Regions from separate parts of the Thalassobacillus sp. B23F22_16 genome, predicted to be linked through region 1. Evidence: riboswitches for the same ligand, from Rfam matches in the RefSeq annotation. Region 1 holds a riboswitch; the other holds the start of a gene.
The links. A riboswitch is a leader RNA that binds a small molecule or an ion and turns the genes downstream of it on or off. The one in region 1 is predicted to bind lysine.
Positions count from the first base shown of each region.

Region 2: another riboswitch for lysine. It lies ahead of ACGTNI_RS09835 (Na+/H+ antiporter NhaC family protein); the one in region 1 lies ahead of dapA (4-hydroxy-tetrahydrodipicolinate synthase).

Region 1 is NZ_JBIEKD010000015.1:599-8,987, forward strand. Features, by position in the region: gene ACGTNI_RS12495 (VanW family protein) at 1-584, opposite strand, end outside; gene ACGTNI_RS12500 (uracil/xanthine transporter) at 726-2,048, opposite strand; gene ACGTNI_RS12505 (TetR/AcrR family transcriptional regulator) at 2,224-2,829, opposite strand; gene ACGTNI_RS12510 (DUF5392 family protein) at 2,884-3,333, opposite strand; gene ACGTNI_RS12515 (hypothetical protein) at 3,411-3,536, opposite strand; lysine riboswitch at 3,765-3,943, shown strand; gene dapA (4-hydroxy-tetrahydrodipicolinate synthase) at 4,072-4,959, shown strand; gene ACGTNI_RS12525 (hypothetical protein) at 5,012-5,203, opposite strand; gene ACGTNI_RS12530 (DUF4190 domain-containing protein) at 5,225-5,419, opposite strand; gene ACGTNI_RS12535 (DUF4367 domain-containing protein) at 5,596-6,051, opposite strand; gene ACGTNI_RS12540 (SET domain-containing protein) at 6,154-6,540, shown strand; gene ACGTNI_RS12545 (Na+/H+ antiporter NhaC family protein) at 7,243-8,389, opposite strand, start outside.
Region 2 is NZ_JBIEKD010000010.1:64,999-77,749, reverse strand. Features, by position in the region: gene ACGTNI_RS09850 (bifunctional metallophosphatase/5'-nucleotidase) at 1-1,019, shown strand, start outside; gene ACGTNI_RS09845 (YunC family protein) at 1,120-1,431, shown strand; gene yunB (sporulation protein YunB) at 1,651-2,436, shown strand; lysine riboswitch at 2,518-2,702, shown strand; gene ACGTNI_RS09835 (Na+/H+ antiporter NhaC family protein) at 2,873-4,456, shown strand; gene ACGTNI_RS09830 (sodium-dependent transporter) at 4,687-6,222, shown strand; gene ACGTNI_RS09825 (methionine/alanine import family NSS transporter small subunit) at 6,224-6,328, shown strand; gene ACGTNI_RS09820 (M23 family metallopeptidase) at 6,376-7,365, opposite strand; gene ACGTNI_RS09815 (YhcN/YlaJ family sporulation lipoprotein) at 7,489-8,136, opposite strand; gene ACGTNI_RS09810 (YutD family protein) at 8,272-8,544, shown strand; gene ACGTNI_RS09805 (DUF3055 domain-containing protein) at 8,593-8,862, opposite strand; gene glpX (class II fructose-bisphosphatase) at 8,876-9,850, opposite strand; gene ACGTNI_RS09795 (DUF86 domain-containing protein) at 10,000-10,437, shown strand; gene ACGTNI_RS09790 (helix-turn-helix transcriptional regulator) at 10,525-11,154, shown strand; gene nucF (5' nucleotidase NucF) at 11,216-11,986, shown strand; gene ACGTNI_RS09780 (phosphatidylglycerophosphatase A family protein) at 12,100-12,600, opposite strand; gene ACGTNI_RS09775 (YutH/CotS family kinase-like spore coat protein) at 12,733-12,751, shown strand, end outside.

The DNA.
Region 1 (8,389 bases):
ACTTCCCCTTTGACGATAACAGGGGCAGGCTTATACCCTTTCTCTTTTGTTCGTTTGCCCACTACCTCATTGAAAGAAAATGTTTCTCCCGGAAAAACCACATGGCTGTCAATTGCTTCAGCAGCAAGCCGGATATTGTGGGACCGTTCTTTGTTTTTAGGGTTGAAATAAGTGACATAACTTCCAATTTCCTGTGTTCGGATGTTTGCCAGCAATTCGCTGTCCACTTTTGGATGAACAGTCAGTTCTGGCACCTCGATTTTCGAGCCTCCACTCCCGTACAAATAGCTGAACAACCCTTCGATGAATCTTTCCCGGTGCAACTGGCGTCCGACTTTCTCCTGGTTTATATTCCCGTTCTTCTCGATCTTGGCATTTTTAGCTTGTTCATGTACTTCCCTCTCTACCTGGACGACCAGTTGGTGAATTTTTTCCAGGTTAAAAAAAGGATCAAGCAGTTCGTTTTCAACAAATTGATGACGGTTGATGTGCTGAATCACCTCATCATCGTGGGTGATCGCTAAATCTTCATCATAAGTCATCGGTTGTATAAAAAATAAAACGGTTACTATCACATTAAGCATAGGCATCCTCCCACGGATAGTATGGCAAAGATACGCATCGTTCATGTGAAAGAGACGCACAGTTAAATTTTGGCATTGAAAAAGGAGAAGGGGTTACCCTCTCCTCAGCCTGTATCCAGTTTCTTTGGATATTATAAAAAGTCAGCTGCTTTTTTTCATAGCCTGCTGTTCTTCTGAACCTTCCTCGTACTTTTCCCAATTTATTGACTTCTCTAAAAGGATGGCCACCAGGACTCCAACAATAAAACCATTCGAGACAAGCGGCTGCACCAATGCTGGAAGCTGATTAAACAAGGAAGGATCAACAAACATGATCCCTACACCCACTAGTACCGGCCCTGCCAGTCGATGAATCGTAACCGAATTAAACTGATACCCACCCAGGCTCTTAAGTGAAGTGCCGAAAAGTTGCAAGTAAGCAACAAACAAAACAGCATTCCCAACAGTAATCGGCAAAGTTGCCAGCACCCCACCGAGGATGGGGATGATGCCTAATAATGACATCAGCCCTCCCCCAATCAGGAACGGCTTACGATTGAAAATACGGGTGCTTTCCAAAAATCCAACCGACGATGCAAATGGGGCATAAGATACAAGCCCGAACACACCCGCTGTCACCGAATAACTCCCAGTAAGCATGTAAGAGCGGAGGAACTGTCTATCAGTCGGAGTTTTTCCTAATAACTGAGAAGCAGCACGAACGGAAGCAATCGTATTGCTTAAATTAATCATACTGGCTAAAAAGGTAATCACGATAATTCCTATATTCAGGTTAGGAGGACCAAACGGGAACAATAGCAGCCCACCATTCGATTGAATGACAGTTCCCTGTTCAGAAGGAAAAAGTATCAGATAAAGCACCCATCCAGCAACCATTCCAATCAAAATTGCAAAATTACTCACGGTAGGCTTCCCTTTTATCTTCAGCAAGCTGACAAGTATGACAATTCCAAAAGAAAACAAGCTGACAGGTATATTCAGCGTACCTCCTTTATCCACTTTCAGCATGCCCTCAAAGAAGATAAGTATCAGTTGGAAGGTCAATAAAAACAAATAAACACTCATTACCATTGGCGTAAATATCCGCTGTATAAAAGTAAGCATGTTGAATAAACCCAATAAAAGGACGACAACCCCGGCAAGAATCATACCCGTAGCAATGCCACCTCCAATGGAAGTCAAACTCATCCCCATTGCTGATGCCGCTACGCTAAGGTTTAATATTAACCCCCATATGACCCCAGAAGGCCCTTCCATAAGTGGATAGCGGTGACCGATCCACCCTTGCAATACACAGGCTATTCCTGTAAAAATCAGTGCGCTTCTTAGGATGGAGGCAATTTCTTCTTGAGATAATCCAAAAGCAGCCCCTACCGAAATCGGTACCACTACCGTATTTGCAAAAATGAAAAACAACCACTGCAGTGATGCAGCAGCTGTCCCCCATGATGATAGCCGATTCATCAAAACACCTCTTCTTCATAACAGATACATTCTTTTCATTCTACTACTTTTTTCAGCTTCCAGCCATTTTCCAAAGTAAAACACAACCTTTCTCCTATTAGACCAAAGACTGTGGATAGAGAACCAGCTAAGTGTCCAAAAAAGACTGCCTCTCACATAGGAGGCAGTCTTACAGTTAACCGATATATATTCCTTTTTTCAATAAATTCATTTCCATTAGATAGGTCTCCATTGCCTGCTCTTCAGACAATCCCTGGGCGAATTTCTCAACGAAGTTGCGGAAGGTAACCGCAGTGAGAATTTGCATGATATGATATAACTCCTGATCACCCACAATATTGAGTTTACGTTTATCTATTTGAGCACTGACTTCATTGAAGTCATCGACACTTTCCTCATCACTGAATATCCCAAGAAAACTATGTTCGACTTTGTGCGTCATATTAAGAAAAGCATTCTTCATGAAACTGATATGTTCCTCCTCATGCAGCATACATTCAAACATGACTATCATCGCTTCAATCAGGTCCCCATCATGGTGTTGCAAAAAACTGATGAATTTGTCCTTCCGTTGCTTCGCCATCTTATCGAGAAGATAAAAGTAGATGTCTTCTTTCCCTTCGAAATACTGATAAAAGCTGCCGCGTGGTATTCCGGCAGCTTTGATGATATTCGCTATCGAGGCTTCAAATAATGGGACACGGGAAAATTCTTTCTCCGCAGATTGTAACAGGATTTGTTTCTTCTCTTCCGGCAAATTGAAAAATGTTTGTTTCGGCAATGTACTCCCACCATTCTCTATGTAAAGAAACACCAGCAAGTGGTGTTTCTTTTTCTAAAACCCTCTATATAAATTAAGTTTTTCCTGTCTTTTTTCTTCTTCTAAAAACGCTACAAAATGCTTCATTGCATTCATCGGCTGGGATTTCACCTGATCGGTGTAATCCTTTTTGGCCTGTTCAGTTGCAACATCGCTTCTTCCGATACGTTCCACAATGTAACGGACGCTGCGCTCCTGAATTTCGATTTGCTTATGCTTTGCTTCTTTAGATAATGCCATACCGACTGCTCCAATTAGAGCATAAATACCTACTGAGATCCAGTTAACCTGTTCGTCAGGCAGCATAAATAAAACTGTCAGCAAGTTCACTACCGAGATTGCTATTAAAGGGAAAGACAAGAAAACATATTTAGCTGCTTTTTTAGTAACAGGAGATAGGTTTCTCTCTAACTCCTCCACCTCTTGCTTGACAGAATTCGGCATATCCGTCATGGAAAAATTCATGTAATTTCCCCTTTTCTTATACTTTAATCCTTTAACAAAATTAAACTTTGATGAAGGATAAGAAATGAATGTACTATTCAATCTTCCCTTTGCGCCAGTTCCTTAATCATTGGTTTTTTACAAAATTTCACATCTATTCCTTTACCTTGTAAATCAAAAGCCAGCTTCTTCAGTCTCTCTACATAAATAGGATTGATTTCCATATGTGTATGCACCTCAATGTGACATTATGTCATGCTATACTTTAATAATATATGACACAGTGTCATAAGTCAATCTTTTTCCATGACAACATGTCACCTTCCACTACTAGTTGTGTTCCCTTAAAAATAATAAGATAATCACAATTTTTCTTTCCTCTCCTCTTGAAATCTTGACGAATTTTTGTTAAAGTACAATCAATTAAATATTTTTCTTGCTTCAATAAGTTGAAGCGGGATAGAGGTGCGAAGACCATCAGTACACAATAGGAGGATCATGAGGTCCAGCGAGAATTGTGGAAAGGGGAATTCGCCGAAGCGAAGAGAAACTCATGTTCTCAACGTTGGGTCTGCTATTGAATAAATACAGGACTGTCATATAGGCGACTATATGGAGGGCTATCTTACGCAAAGGAACGGAGTATACACGTTTCTACTGCAACAGCGATCCCTCGTTGTTGTTTTTTTAATGCGATAAATGGGAATGGCTCTATAAAACGCCTCTTATTTAAAATTTTACAAAAGGGTGTGAAAAGCTATGAATTTCGGCCAGGTATTAACCGCTATGGTTACCCCATTTGATCAAAATGGCGAGATCGATTTCAATGCTACACGTACATTAGTCAACTACTTAATTTCTAACGGTTCGGACGGTTTAGTAGTAGCGGGGACGACGGGTGAATCCCCTACATTGTCAGACTCTGAAAAGCTTGAGTTATTCCGCTTCGTTGCCCAGGTCGCAGAGGGACGAGCGGCAGTCATTGCAGGAACCGGTTCCAATAATACACGATCATCCATCGATTTGACCAAACAGGCAGAACAAACGGGTGTTGATGCAATCATGCTTACAACCCCGTATTACAACAAGCCTTCCCAGAAAGGGCTGTACCAGCACTATAAAGCAGTCGCTGAAGCAACTTCATTGCCTGTGATGTTGTACAACATTCCAGGACGAAGTGCAGCAAAAATTGCACCGGAAACAATTATCCGCTTATCTGAAATTGAGAATATCGTTTCTGTAAAAGAAGCAAGTGGTGATTTAGATGCGATGACAGAAATCATCACAAAAACCGATGCAGAGTTCACCTTGTACAGCGGTGATGACGGCTTGACCCTGCCTGTGTTAGCGATTGGCGGAACAGGAGTTGTATCTGTATCTGCTCATATCCTCGGTAATGAAATGCAGGAAATGGTCAACAGTTATAATTACGGAGATGTCAAACGCGCAGCTACAATTCACCAGGAAATCCTTCCGGTGATGAAAGCAATGTTTGCCCAGCCAAGTCCTTCTCCAGTAAAAGCAGCCTTAAACCTGATGGGCATCCATGTCGGCGACGTTCGCCTTCCGATGGTCCCATTGACAACAGAAGAAATCAATACGTTGCAGCAAAGTCTGCCACCGTATAAAGTTACAGCGGCAGGTTAAGGTAATGAAAAAGCGATGAAACCATGATGCTGGTTTCATCGCTTTATTTGTTTTATGCAGCAAGTATATGTTTATCTATTTGCTTTGATGTAAAAATACACAGAATTCCCAGCAAACATAGGCTGGCAGCGATCAGCGTGCCACCTGCAATAAAGGAAACAATTAAAAAATAAATGCCAATACCAGTTGTAAACCAGCCGATAATCAACAATAAACCAGCCAGAAACTCTAACCCTGCTTTCACTTGGATCACTTCTTCCTGCGATTAACTGAGTCTAAAAAAAGATATCGATAAAACGATCACCACTACCAATAGCTGAATGATAACGCCGGCAACACTACATATCATCCCTGTAGTGGCCAACCCTTTGCCGTCTTCATTCTTTTGATCCATTTCCTTCCTTGCTTTCTTTGCAAAAATAATACCGATTACCCCAAGTACGATTCCTGCTAAAGGCATCAGGACAAAACTCCGAGAACTAAAGATATGACAGCATGGCTATTGGGTGGTGATTTTTCACGCATGACCTTATCCCCTTTTGTGTGAATTATATCGTTGGTCGATTGCTTTGAAGAATAGCTTATTAAATGTATTCACCAGGCAACACTTATATACAAGTAATCAGGGAATAAGAATTATTTTATAGCTTCTGCCTTCCTTGCTACCTCTAATAGCTGACTTTTACTGATATCATCGTTTGCAAATACTTCATAATTCACCTCATCATTTTTCCATCTTAACGTTTTTAGATCACCATTCTTACCATATCGCCCCTGTTGGGAGTCACTGATTTCTATATCCTCTGTTGTAAAATCCAGGGCATTCCCATTCTCATTAATGGCTCGGAATAAAAAAGATTCATTTCCTTCACTAGTATACTGAATAGCAAGCATTTTCCCTTCTCCCATCTCCGGAGTATCGACCTGTATATCACTAGGTTCGAATGGTATTTCCTTTGGCACCAATGGATCAAAACTTAACGCATCCACGGCTTCTTCCACACTGGAAGTATCGTAAGTATGCATTTTTTGAGTGCTGCATCCAGCAAGTATGAAATACAATATGGCGGTGATTGTCATTAATTTTTTCAATAGAAGCATCTCCCTTTCGTGTTCAACCATTGCATTATTGAATATGACCTGTCAGAATGGGGAAGTTATACCCAAAGAAAATAAGAAGGCGACGGTGAAATTTTGATAGAAGTAAAAACATCTACTATTTCTGATGACGAACTTGATAAAGGCGTATTTGCTACAAAAGATATAGCAGAAGGTGAACTGATTCACCAGGCACCAGTACTCCCTTATCCGAATGAAGAACATGAGCATATTGAGAAAACTCACCTGGGCGACTATGTATTCGAGTATGGCAAAAACCACACGGCATTTTTGTTAGGATATGGGATGTTTTTCAACCATTCCTACCAGCCGAACGCATATTACGAAATAAATTTTGATAATCACTCATTTGAGTTCTACGCTTTCAAGGATATAAAAGCTGGAGAAGAAATCTTCATCAACTATAATGGCGAAACGGAAAACGATTCCCCGCTTTGGTTTAATGAAGATAATGATGATTGAACATGCACCCGATTTTCGGGTGTATTTTTTATACTTTAATAAAATCTAAGGCTTTCCCCATATGGACTTGGCGGTAACTAAGTTTTTCCAGTAAAATCATGAAGCTTTTTTGAAAGCTAATTAGTATACATACTGTAAGAAATAAACGAATAAGTGAGGTGTTGAAAATGTTCCCACGTATCTTTCATAAAGCAAACCGTCCTACCAAAATAGCCCTCTTAGCCGGTTCTATACTTTTGCTGCTCGGTGGTTTGATAAAACTGCTACTCCTTTAGGTCATCGGGAAAATGCGCTTCCTCTTTTGGCCATTGCAGGATTTGTAAATATAAGAGACAAAACCATGATAATTGAGCCATGTCATGTTATATGAGTGAAACCGCACCAATTATATTAGACATTTTTGAAAATAAGAGAGACAAATTTTTCCGAAAGAGAGACAGTTTTTAAAAAAAGAGAGAATTGAAGTCTTGTTATGAGACAATAGGTAAGCTAATTAGAACGACCATCACTTCTCTGTCCATATCAGCATCCTCATTATTCCCACGTTACTGTATATTCTTTTCATTTGCTGTTGGTTTTCCACCTTTCTATATGTACGAATGACATAGCCAAAAGTTTTCAATATTATCCAATTTCCTTAGAAAACCTGGCTTACACGTAGGTAGTGTTTTATTAAAAAAAGGTTCCGCTCTCCGCGGAACCTTATGTTCTGATCTCTACTTCTTCCCTTTTTTCAGTTGGTGTCCTGGTAAACTTCGGAAATCGGAAAACAATGGCCAGTAGGCCAGACAAAGCAAGCAGTATCGGATAAAAACTGTAAGGGACGATTTCCACCGGTGAAATCTTTGCTACCCCGGCAGCTGCAAGGATTTGAGCTCCATAAGGAATTAAGCCCTGTACCGCGCTTGAAAAGATATCAAGCAGGCTTGCCGACCTCCGGTTATCAATAGCAAACCGTTCAGAAATTTGTTTGGCAAGCGGCCCGGCCGTAATAATGGAAATCGTATTATTCGCTGTCGCGAGATTCACTGCTGAGACCAGACCAGCAATCCCTGATTCCCCACCTTTATTGCTATGGATTCGATTCGTGATCCTTTCCAGCAAAAATTCAATACCGCCATTTCTCCGAATCAGTTCAACCAATCCGCCAAGCAAGATGACGAGCATCGTCAGTTCCTGCATACCAGTAAAACCTTCACTGATCAACGTCACAAAGTCCATTATGGAAAATTCTCCAAGTGCCAGGCCGACAACTCCAGCAAAAATGATACCGCCAATCAACACAAAAATCACATTGACACCAGCGATAGCAAATCCAAGTACTCCAAGGTATGGCAGTACTTTGACGAAGTTGAATGGGTGGCTTTCCTCAATAGAACCTGCTGCATCGGCACTTAACACACCGAAAATGACAGCAGTTATTACGGCAGCGGGTAAAACAATAAAAAAGTTCGCTTTAAACTTGTCTTTCATTTTTGTCCCTTGTGTCCGAACAGCAGCAATTGTCGTATCAGAAATGATCGACAGGTTGTCCCCGAACATCGCACCGCTGATTATAGCACCCATTACTAACGCCACCGGGACACCTGTCTGTTCAGCAACTCCCAGTCCAATTGGAGCCAGCGCCACAATTGTCCCAACCGAAGTCCCCATGGAAATTGAAATGAAACAGCCAATCACGAACAACCCAACGACAAGCAGGCTTTGCGGAAGTATGGTAAGACCCAAATTCACCGTCGAGTCAACCGCTCCCATTCCTTCCGCTACAGAAGCAAACGCGCCTGCTAATAAGAAGATGATGACCATCAGAATGATGTTCGGATGCCCGCCCCCTTCCGCAAGCTGCATT
Region 2 (12,751 bases), on a different contig from region 1:
TCGAGAGCAAGCAAGGAGTGAAAATCGGGGTCATTGGTTTGACTGCTCCCTTCCAATTGTTTTATAGCATGCTTGGCTGGAGTGTCGAACCTCCGTATGAAACCTTAGAACGAGAACTGTCGGCATTATCCGAGCAAACAGATATCATCGTGCTGCTGTCCCATCTTGGCATCAATGATGATGAAGAAATCGCGCGCCGGTTTAAAGAAATAGATATCATCATTGGAGGTCATACCCACCACTTGTTCAGGAGTGGTGAGTTTATTGGGAATACGTTACTTACTGCTGCAGGCAAACATGGTACACACCTGGGAGAACTTATGGTGGAGTGGGATCATGAGACAGGGGAGTTAACACGAAAAGAAGCCTATGCCATCCCTACAGAGGATATGGCAAAAGACCAGGTCACTGCCGAAACTTTACAAACGATCAGGGAAGAAGCGATAGCTAATTTGAAAGAGCATGTGACGGAATTACCTGCAACTGAAGAAATAGGCTGGTTTCATGAAACAAAATTGATGAAAGAGCTTGTAGAAACGCTTCAAGAATGGACGGAAGCGGATATCGCGATGCTTAATGCCGGCGTATTACTCGATCATTTGGCTGCCGGAGAAGTTTGTTATGAAGATGTCCATCGTATCTGCCCCCATCCGATGAACCCTTGTAAAGTAGAACTGACTGGAGATGAGCTACTTGAAGTAATCCGGGCAGCACATACTAAAGAGTTTACTGAAATCAAGTTGAAAGGGTTTGGCTTTCGCGGTGAGGTCATTGGGCGTATGGTATTCTCCGGAATTAAAATCCATACAAAAAAAGATGACCATGGAAATGAACGGGTAGAAAAAGTTCTTTTCAAAGGAGAACCGTTAGAGCATGACGCTGTTTATCAGGTAGCTACCGCAGATACATTCACCTTTGGGCGGCTGCTTCCTGAAGTAGCGTATGCAAAGAAGAAAAAATATTATATGCCTGAACTGTTGAGGGATTTGCTTGTAGCGACATTGAAACGCGAAAATTAATATAAACTCTAACGTTAGAACAAACGTTAGAGTTTTTTTATATTCTTTTCACACGTTTACCTCCTTCCTCATAGGGTAAAACAAAAAGGATGTGGGGACCATCATTGATGTGAAACCGATTTTCATAGAAGAATACCCCTTTACTGCTATTAGTGTGGCACTTCCTAAAACCAACTTGCTGATTGTATCTAATGATGAGGGCTATATCATGTGTGCTGCTCTCGATGTAGATTTATTAAGTGAAAAGTTAGCAGATCGTAAGGTGATTGCCGGTCGGGCTGTCGGTGTCCGTACCATTGAACAGCTGCTTGACGCACCTCTTGAGAAAGTGACTGACGCAAGTAAAGAAAAAGGGTGGTCTCCTGGAATGACAGGTAAAGAAGCCCTTCTAAAGCTTGTTTCAAGAGAATAAGATAATATACAAAGAAGCCGTCATCTTTGACGGCTTTATTTTATGTGTAAAAAGAGAATAGCTATTTGAATTTATGCCAAACTTTCGTTCGTTCAAAATCAACTGACCAGTTACTATCCTGATATTACTGCATTTCCTGTAGGTTATATTTCAGATGCTTCAAGAAGCTTATACTAATTAATGAAAAAGATACATATGATGTCCCAAGGGGGGAATCAGGTGAGCAAGTATTCTAAAAATCATGCACCTCCATCGATGGGAAAAATATTCTTAGTTACTTTCATATTCTTTATATTCTTCACTATTCTTGGTCTATGGATCATCAACAAAGGCATTACCCCTACACTGATTGAAATCGCTGAAACCAGAACAAAGCAGTTTGGAAGAGATGCGATTGTGGATGCTGTTGGAAAACGAATCGCTGATGATCTTACCTATGAAGATTTAATGGATATTCAAAAGGATAATAACGGCAACATCGTGTATATGGGTTGGAATTCAGTCGTGGTCAATCGTGTATTAAGGAATACTACTTTCCGTGTACAGAATTACTTAAGACAAATAGAAAAGGGCAATTTGCCTGATCCTGGAGCTCCTTTGGATGTTCCATTAGATGAAGAGAATGATGTAGATGAAATTGAAGAATCACCTATCCTGGTGCGAATCCCTATCGGCCAGGCAACTAAAAATACATTGCTTGCCAATCTAGGTCCAAAAGTTCCAGTAAGATTCCAGGTAATCGGTTATGTAGAGTCCAATGTAGAGAATAATATTACTGAATACGGGATTAATTCAGCGCTGTTTGAACTGGTAATTCATATCAAGGCAGAAGTAAGGATTGTGATTCCTTTTTCTACAAAGACCTCTACCGTTACAGCGGATATACCGGTTGCCCACAGTACGATCATGGGACCAGTTCCTGATTTTTATAATGGTTCCGGTGGAGAAAAATCACCGTCATTCTCTGTCCCTATGGACGGCTTTCAAGTTGATCCATCCCAGTAATCATTAAAAATATCTTGCATAACTCATGAACAATTGATACAATACGTTAGGAAATTTTAATATTGCGTGACCTTATCAGATCGGTGAGGTAGAGGCGCAGGCTGCATGAGTAATCAACTGGAGAATGACAACGATGATGGTTGGTGAAAGGGCTGTCTGCCGAAGCATGAAGTATGGTCAAATACGGAAATGCTGGTGCTTTTCCTAATAGGAAAGGCACTGTCATGCATACTAAGGAAATGGATGCATGGTGCGCTACTGATCGAAATGAAGGATAATCAAACTTGCTGTCAAAGAGCAATGAAGGATTATTTTTCTTTCATTGTTCTTTTTTTATTCCTCATTTACCCCAGTAGTATATCCACATACCCATGGCATCCCCACATTCAAATGAATGTGACTACCTTAAGAATCACAGATATGGAGGGGAACTAGCATGGAAGGTACAATCTACTCTTTGATACCTGCAATTTTAATGCTTATATTGGTTATTGTTACACGCAAGGTTATCTTGTCTCTGGGCATCGGAATCGTTATAGGTGCTTTGCTTCTTTATAATTTTAATGTTATTGATACGATGGCAGCAATTTGGACGATGTTCTATGAAATATTCATTGCCGACACAACAAATCTTTTATCATTGGAAGGATGGAATATGGGCAATATTTATCTGTTCTTATTCTTAATCCTGCTAGGGATGGCGACTGCTTTCATGACAGCCTCTGGGGGCAGCAAGGCATTTGGTGAATGGGCCATCAATCGTATTAAAACTCGCACGGGTGCACAGGCGGTACCGGCATATTTGGGAATCATCATTTTCATTGATGACTACTTCAATGCTTTGGCAGTGGGACAGGTAGCTCGTCCATTAACGGACCGGTATAAAATATCACGGGCCAAACTTGCATATTTCATCGATTCTACATCTGCTCCGGTTACAGTTATCTCCCCCATTTCCAGTTGGGGCGCTTACATCATTGGTACAATCGGCAGTATTCTCGTGGCGAATGAAATATCTGACTTTCAGCCTCTGGAAGCTTTCGTTAAAATGATACCTGCCAACCTTTACGTATTTGCTGCTTTATTATTAGTGTTCATGGCAGCATATATGAAGCTTGATATTGGCCCGATGAGAAAACATGAAAAAAGAGCATTGGAAACAGGAGAAGTAACTGACCCATCACGCGGGGATATCCCGGGAGATCTGAATGATGAATTCAAGCCGCATAATAACGGGAGAATATATCATTTATTAATTCCGATTGCTGTGTTGATTATCGGAACCATAGGGGCCATGGTAGTTACAGGTATTCAAAATACAGAGGGAACGGCCACCTTGTTGGCCATTTTTGAAAATACGAATGTGAATATCTCATTATTCACAGGAGGATTACTGTCAGTCATTACTGCGGCAATTTTCTATGGGCTTCAGCCGGCTCCGAAATCGCACATGGGTAATGTGCTTTGGGAAGGGACAAAAGCTATGCTTCCAGCTATTTATATTTTAGTTTTTGCCTGGATCATCGGTTCCGTTATCGATCAATTGGCTACAGGTGAATATTTAGCTGGCCTTGTGGAAAAAGCTTCCATAAGTCCTGCATATCTGCCATTTTTGATTTTCTTGGTATCGGGCTTCATGGCCCTTGGAACTGGTACTTCCTGGGGAACATTCGGAATCATGCTGCCAATAGCCGGTGAAATTGCTGCAATATCAGATGTAAGCCTGATACTACCAGCATTATCAGCAGTGCTGGCAGGGGCTGTATTTGGAGATCATTGTTCTCCGATATCTGACACGACCATATTATCCTCGACCGGTGCTGGTTCTAACCATATCGATCATGTACTCACCCAGCTTCCTTATGCATTGATTGCTGCTTCCGCAGCAGGTATTGGTTATCTAGTGTTAGGATTCAGCGGTCAAGTTCTGCTTCCATTGATTTTGACATTAGTAATTGTAGCTGTCATAGGTCTTTTGATTCATTTGATTTCACCATCATTTAAAGTAAATAAACAATAACAGGAAAGAAGCGCGTCAAAGTCATGACGCGCTTCTTTTGCATTTATTTTCCTGTGATAGGAAAATCTGAATAATATAATATTTCTTTGACACCCTTCTTTGGTCACGGTATAATACAAGCAGATAATGCGAATTATCTGAAAAAAGTAAATTTTTATAACATTCTCTCTTAGATACAAGCATAATAGAAGAGTGAGGGAGAATCAAAACAAAAGGGAGGTCTTGCAAAAATGGAAAAACGTTCACAGTGGGGAACTCGGGCTGGTTTTATTCTGGCAGCTATGGGTTCTGCAATTGGATTGGGTAATATTTGGCGATTCCCTGCAGTAGCTTATGAGAATGGTGGAGGAGCATTCTTTATTCCTTATTTATTTGCTTTACTGACCGCTGGTATTCCTTTGTTGATTATGGAATTTACCATTGGTCATAAATATCGTGGTTCAGCTCCGCTTTCATTTTTCCGAATGAACAAGAAAACAGAGTGGCTTGGCTGGTGGGCTGTGCTGGTATCCTTTGTGATATCAACCTACTACGCAGTAATTATCGCCTGGGCTATTTCTTACAGTTTCTTCGCATTTAATTTAAGCTGGGGACAAGATACAGAGGCTTTCTTGTTTAGTGATTATTTGAACTTATCCGTAGATCCTGGTCAAACAGGAAGCCTTGTACCTGGAGTCTTTTTCCCGCTTCTTATCGTATGGCTGATTGCTCTTGGAGTATTGTTCAAAGGGGTTAAGAAAGGTATTGAAATGGCTAACAAAATTTTCATTCCTACCCTTATTGTCTTATTCCTTATCATTGTACTACGAGCAATCACGCTTCCTGGTGCAGCAGAAGGCCTGCAGACATTCTTTGCGCCTAACTTTGAAACAATAACAAATGGTAGTGTATGGGTAGCCGCGTATGGGCAGATTTTCTTCAGTTTATCGATTGCCTTTGCCATCATGATTACGTATTCGAGCTATCTGCCTAAGAAATCGGATATTACGAATAATGCCTTCATTACCGGATTTGGTAACTCAAGTTTTGAATTGCTTGCAGGTATTGGTGTCTTCGGTGCACTTGGTTTCATGGCACAGCAAAGTGGAGTTGGTGTCTCTGAAGTAGTAAGTGGCGGCGTAGGTCTTGCATTTGTAGTCTTTCCACAAATTATTAACGAGTTGCCTGCTCTCAATGGATTATTTGGTTTCTTATTCTTCTTGTCATTAGTTTTGGCTGGTCTCTCCTCATTAATTTCAATTTCAGAGACTTATATTGCCGGGCTAAAAGAAAAACTTGGAATTTCCCGTACTGCCGCTGTAGGAATTGGTGGTGGCTTAGCGGCTCTTATTTCTATCCTGTTTGCTACCCAGGGTGGATTATTCTTCCTCGATGCCGCAGACTATTTCATCAACCAATTTGGTGTAGCGTTTGTAGGGTTGGTTGAAGTAGTTATTATTGCATGGTTCCTTCGCAAGCTTACCGATTTTCAGGATCATGCGAACGCTATATCAGATATCCGCCTAGGCAGCTGGTGGAAAGTTAGCTTAGGAATTATTACACCGATCGTGCTCGGTTATATGATGTTTGATTTGTTTAAGCAAAATATTTTAAAAGAGTTTGATACTGAAACAGGAAACTATGAAGGATATACAGATGCCTTCATTACATTTGGTGGATGGTCAGTAGCGGCAGGTGCCCTGGTAATTGGCATCTTGCTCTCCTTTAAACGTTGGCATTCGAGTGCTTTGTCAGAAGAAAAACACTCCAAAGAGGAGGTCATTTAATATGACAGGAAGTGCAATTTTCATGATGGTTATTGGAATGGTCGTGATATGGGGAGGTCTGACAGCGAGTATTACGAATGCTGTCCGGAAGTCTAAACAACAATAATTGAGTAAGCGTCGTACTCTCAGCAGTACGACGCTTTTAATTTATCTTTAATCTCTTGCCATTCGCTCCCATCTTCTTAAATAAGGGTACGGATCAAAAGACCATTCACTGTATCCATTATCTTTGTACATGCCATAGTGTAAGTGAGGTGGGAATTTCCCGGAGGTTCCTGGTGGCCCATAACCGGTAGCACCGACCGAACCTATGACATCACCGGGTTTTACCACATCTCCAACTTTTACTCCATCTTCAAACCCGTTTAAATGAGCGTAATAGTGATATATGTTGAAGATATCACGGATCCCGATTCTCCATCCTCCATATCTGTTCCAGCCTTTCATTTCAATCACGCCGTAAGTGGTGGAACGTACCTGAACACCATAATTGGCGAATATATCTGTTCCTTCATGAATTCTTCTTCCTCCAAAACCTCTCGCATCCCCCCATGTACTTCTATAACTATAATTTGCGCTAAGAGGGAGGGGGAAGTCTCGGTCTGTCAGATGGATGGTGCCAAAATGCTTAAATACACGCGCATTGTTTATAATTGTCTGTACGGTAAGATCCCGTTTATAATATTTCCATAATGCAATTTTGATATCGTCTGGATTATGCCCAAATGAAGAGAGATAGGAAGCGATACTGTAAAGTACATCTTCATCATTGTTCTTATCCGCTACTTCATCTCCATTACCATCATCTCCCCATCCATTAAACATTTTTGTTATAGAAGGGGACTGCTGATCGGATGAATCCGGGTTGTCCAATCCGTTCCAAAATAGCCGGTCAGGTTGAATAGCAGTAACTCTTTCCTCAGGAAAGTCTTCATGTATCTGGCGTTCAAACTGATCGACCGCTGCTAAATAATACCACGGGATTAATGTAGTAGCTTCTGTCTTTTTATATAAGTCCATACGGGTCTGGTTTTCTTCTTTTTTTATTTCTTCTTCACTTTTCTCTGCTCCATACGTAACAGTAGGGAAAATTGCCCCTGTTAGTATAAGTGTGAGGAAGAGAAGTATCCAAATTCGTTTCATAATACGTCACTCCAACCAATTGATGACCTTAGCTTATGAAAGGCAGGCCGCAACTATTAATGGAAAATTTAGTGAAAGTTTAAAAAAGACAGGAAAGTGTAAGGTTACTTTCCTGTCAGATAGTCATCGATTCATATCTTCAGCAGTAGAGTCACGTGGGTCTTTGGTTGATCTTGTTTCATCATTGTACGTGTCTTCTCCTTGAGGGGCCTCCCGCATCCGGGTAATCACATTCTCAAGTACATTATCGTAATTTTCATCCGAAATATTGGTATTGCTTAAGCTTTGAATATCCTTAAACGAACTTTCCTGGTCTGAAACATACACTTCATAATAACGCGGCACCAGTGACAGTACTGTTTTCTTCACCATATCAGCCGCCTGGTTCCTGTCTGCATCGTCGGCTTTCTTATAGGCTACAAGAACCTCATCATCGGTAACTAATGTACCTGCATCATTTATGGCATCCATGGTGAGAACCATTTTAGTAATCATATCGGCGGTTTCTTCCCTATTTACTTCGGTATTATAATTACCCTCAGGATCTACCTGGCTCTTGTCGTAACGTACATAGCCTAATTGATCATTAAAATCCCCATCGCTATCCTGATCAATTGGATCCTGATAATTATCCATAGCATTTCCGTTTAAAGACCCACGGTCCTGGTTCTGGTCTCCGTAACGGTCCATTGTATTTTCCTCTTCATTAGCAGTACATCCAGCTAACAATATTCCGCTGATCATGATGGAAGCTGCAAACGTATATCTCATTAAAATCCCTCCTTGTTATCCATTCTCCCTCTTCCTTTATTTTTGTCGAAACAGCGAATTACATACGAAATAAATATTCTGTGACTACTTACCGTCAAGTGTGATAAAATTTAGTTATTGTAAGAGGTGATGGTAATGATTGAATTGTTTGGAAAGAAGTATGAGATTGTAAAAGATTATAGAAATGGGTATCAAGCGGAAGCGTTGGAGCAACGGTTCAGTGATATTCTGAGCAAGTATGATTATATTGTGGGTGACTGGGGATATGGGCAGCTACGTTTGCGGGGATTTTACGATGACCAGAATCCTAAGGCTGCCTTTGATACCAAAATCAGTACCTTAGAAGATTATTTATATGAGTATTGTAATTTTGGCTGTGCCTATTTTTTATTGAAGAAAATTGATTAAAAAAAGCAATCCCTCCCAAATCATCGGGAAGGATTGCTTTTTTATGATTTAAATAGCTTCTCGTAAGAACTCCCTAAGTTCCTCAGCATCTATCTCGTTTAAATTAAAAGCATGTTCCAGGTACCCAGGTTCTTCGATATCATCGTGGCCGATAATGGCAAAACGATTGCCTTGGATGTCCAGCACTAAAGTCTTGCCATAATAACGACTGGTCTTCACGAGTGCCAGATCATGTCGGTGGGTTTCTCCCATGAAGCTTACAAACCGGGTGTCGCTTTTTTCTTTTTCATCATATAGAAAGAAACGTTCCTCTTCCATATTAAGTACCTCCTTATTCTTCATTCATTACGAGATGAGGTTTATGGGCAAGATGGTGATGAGCTTTTACAAATCGTACGGTTTTCGTTTTCGCCCGCATGACAATCGAATCTGTTTCGGTTAAATCGCCCCCGAGAAATTTAACTCCATTCAACAGTTCTCCCTCTGTTACTCCTGTTGCAGCAAAAATAGCATCATCACTTTTTACTAAGTCGTCCATCGTCAACAATTGATTTGGGTCATCCAACCCCATGGACTTACAGCGTTCAGCTTCTGCTTCATTTTGTGGAAGCAGACGGGCTTGCATATCCCCTTCAAGACTCTTAATCGCTGCAGCTGAAATGACTCCTTCAGGAGCGCCTCCAGTACCGACAAACAGATCGACACCAGTGTGACTTAAACAAGTGGCGATGGAAGCTCCTACATCTCCGTCACCAAACAGTTTTACTCTGGCACCTTTTTTGATGACTCGTTGGATAAGGTCCTCGTGGCGGTCACGTTCCTGAATGATCACAGTCAGGTCTCTTACACGTTTATTGTTGGCACGAGCGACAATGTCGATCGTTCGTTCGATCGGATCATCCAGGTGGATTAGCCCTTTGGCGTTTTTACCGACTGCGATTTTTTCCATATACATGTCAGGAGCATGAAGCAAGGCGCCTCGTTCTGCTGCTGCAATGACAGCCATAGCATTATTATGACCTTTTGCAACGATGTTCGTTCCTTCTAATGGATCGACAGCAATATCAACAGCAGGCCCGGTCTTGTTGCCGAGTTCCTCTCCGATATAAAGCATTGGTGCTTCATCTAATTCACCTTCACCGATAACCACGACACCTTCCATAGCAACCGAATCGAACATTGCTCTCATGGCTGATGTAGCTGCATCATCTGCATTTATTTTATCGCCACGGCCCATCCATTGAGCTGAGGCAATAGCAGCTGCTTCTGTTACACGTACAAGTTCTAATGCGAGTTCTCTATCCAATCATTTCTCCTCCGATACAATGAAGTTCTTATATATGATAGCAGAGTTTACACAAATCCGTAAATATGCATCCTTTTCCTGTTATGTATGTAAATGTGATATCATGATGAAAGAATTAGGTTATGATGCAATTGTATGGAGGTGGAGTTATGTATTTTGTCGATCGAAAAAAAATTGAAAGTACCTTGCTTTACATGGAAGGTCTGATGCAGGAATACCAAAATCATGACTTTGAGTCTTTATTAGAGAAGTTAAGCCTTGAGCGGATTACGCATATGACGATTGAAGCGGTAATTGATGTCGGAAATATGATGATTGATGGGTTTATTATGAGGGATCCAGGGAGCTATGAGGATATTATCGATATACTTACAGATGAAAAAGTCATACCAGAATCTCACCAGGAGCCATTCAAAAATTTCATCCGGTTGCGCAAGATGCTGATTCAGGATTATTTGGAAATCGAACATCCAGTCATCGAAAAGAGCTGGAAAAACACACAGGAAGTGCTTGAAACCTTCCCGTCATCCGTCAGAAGATATTTGGATGAAGAGCTAGGACCTGTTTCTGCATTTTCAAACTCCTAAACTGTGACAATATTAATAACATAGGAATTATAAATTTACTTTCTTCTTTCTCCTCTTTAAAATGAAAGAAAGAAGAGGTGATGGGTGATGAAGCAATCCTCTACGAAAGAGTCGCTGTTACTTTTATTAAAAAAGAATAACAGTCTTACCATATCAGAGCTTGCCGAAGAAGTTGGAATTTCTGAAATTGCTGTAAGGAAGCATATTCATGACCTTGAGAGGCAGAAACTGGTCCAGGCAAGACAAGTTCGCCAATCTGTCGGCCGGCCGTTGAATTATTATGAATTGACCGAAAGAGGCCAGCATACATTTACAAGCCATTATGAATCCTTTTCATTGGAATTGTTGAATGATATGGAAGCACTCTATGGAAAATCTATGGTGTACGATTTGTTAAAACAACGGGCAGGACGGATGGAAAAAGAACTCCAAACCCAAATGCCCGAGGAAGATTTTCATCAACGGGTGGAAAAGCTGGCTCATATACAAGAACAGAACGGTTATATGGTCGAGTTGGAAAAAAAGAACGATCATACTTATACGTTAAAGCAATATAATTGTCCGATTTGGAATATCGCTCGTAACTATAAAGGTATGTGTGGTCAGGAAGTGAAAGTTTTTTCAAATCTTTTGGAAGACAGTAAAGTAGTGGCTGAGAAGAGCATGTTAAGCGGGGAAGCCTGCTGTGCTTTTCAAATCATCCATAAGAGTGAATGACAGCTTCTCGCATGTATGGTGCGGGAAGTTTTTCTGTTAACAATAGAAAGCAGGTGTACGTATGAAAAAATATCAAGCATATCTGATTGATTTGGATGGAACCATGTATCGGGGGACAGAACGAATTGAAGCTGCATCAGATTTTATTAAAAAACTAAATGAAAAAAAGCTGCCACATCTTTTTGTAACCAATAATTCATCAAGAAGACCAGAGCAGGTGGCAGATAAACTGAACCACATGGATATACCAGTTGCCAAAGAACAAGTATACACTACGAGCATGGCCACTGCTCAATATATCAAAGATCAGCACCCAGGTGCTAAAGTATATGCAATTGGCGAAGAGGGATTATTGACAGCATTAAAGGAATCAGGGCTGGAACTAGTGGATGAGGGTGCTGATTTTGTCGTAATAGGTATTGATAGAGGAATCACTTATGAAAAATTGGCTAGCGCTTGTATGAATGTGAGAAATGGTGCTGTCTTCCTTTCCACAAATGGCGATGTAGCGATTCCGACAGAGCGAGGCATGCTGCCAGGAAACGGATCATTGACGTCTGTTATAACGGTTAGCACTGGAGTCGAGCCTATATTTATTGGGAAACCCGAGCCCATCATTATGGAGCAGGCGATGCAAACATTAGGGTATGACAAAAAAGAAGTTTTAATGGTCGGGGATAATTATCACACGGATATTAAAGCCGGGATGAATGCAAGCCTGGATACGTTGATGGTTTTCACTGGCGTCACATCAAAAGAAGATTTGGAAGCATATGAAGAACAGCCGACGTATACTATTGATTCTCTTGAGGATTGGTTCTCTCATTTATAAATGAAAATGCCGTCTATTCCAGAAGGAAAGACGGCATTTTGCCTTTATTAAACAGTTATACCATAAAAATACCAAACATCTATCGTAAGGCGACAAGCCCTCTTGAAAGACTATTATTCATCATCTTCTGCTTCTTCTTCACCGACTGCACTATGCGCCAGACGGCTTGAAGCTGCAGCAGCAATGGCCCCTACAATATCATCCAGGAAAGTATGGCATTCTCCAGTAGATTTATCATTCAGCTTTTTGAGAATCCCTGGTTTTTGTTTATCGATAAAACCATAATTGGTAAAACCAATAGATCCGTATACATTGACGATGGATAGCGCTATGATCTCATCGACACCATACAAGCCTTCATCTTTATCGATTGTCCCTTGCAACGGTTCTTCCAGTTGTTTTTTTTCAGCTAATACATCTAATTGAATCCCTGTGAGTATGGCGTTTTGCACCTCTCGCTTCGTCAGCACCTTTTCCACATTATATCGACATTCATCAAGGGTAAGATCCTCATGGTATTTGGATTGTAGATAAAAGACAAGCTCTGAAATATCATTAATGGTTACGCCACGTTCGACTAACCATTCACGTGCTTTTTTTTCTAATTGACTCATTTTTCTAACCTCATTCATATATACTCTATTGACCTCCCTTTTATAAAATAAGCTTCCCTGACCGGTGAAAGTTAAAACATGGTGCTAGGTGTATTGGTCTATTATAGCATGATGGATAGGAGTGTATATGCTGTGGAAGAAATTATAGCAG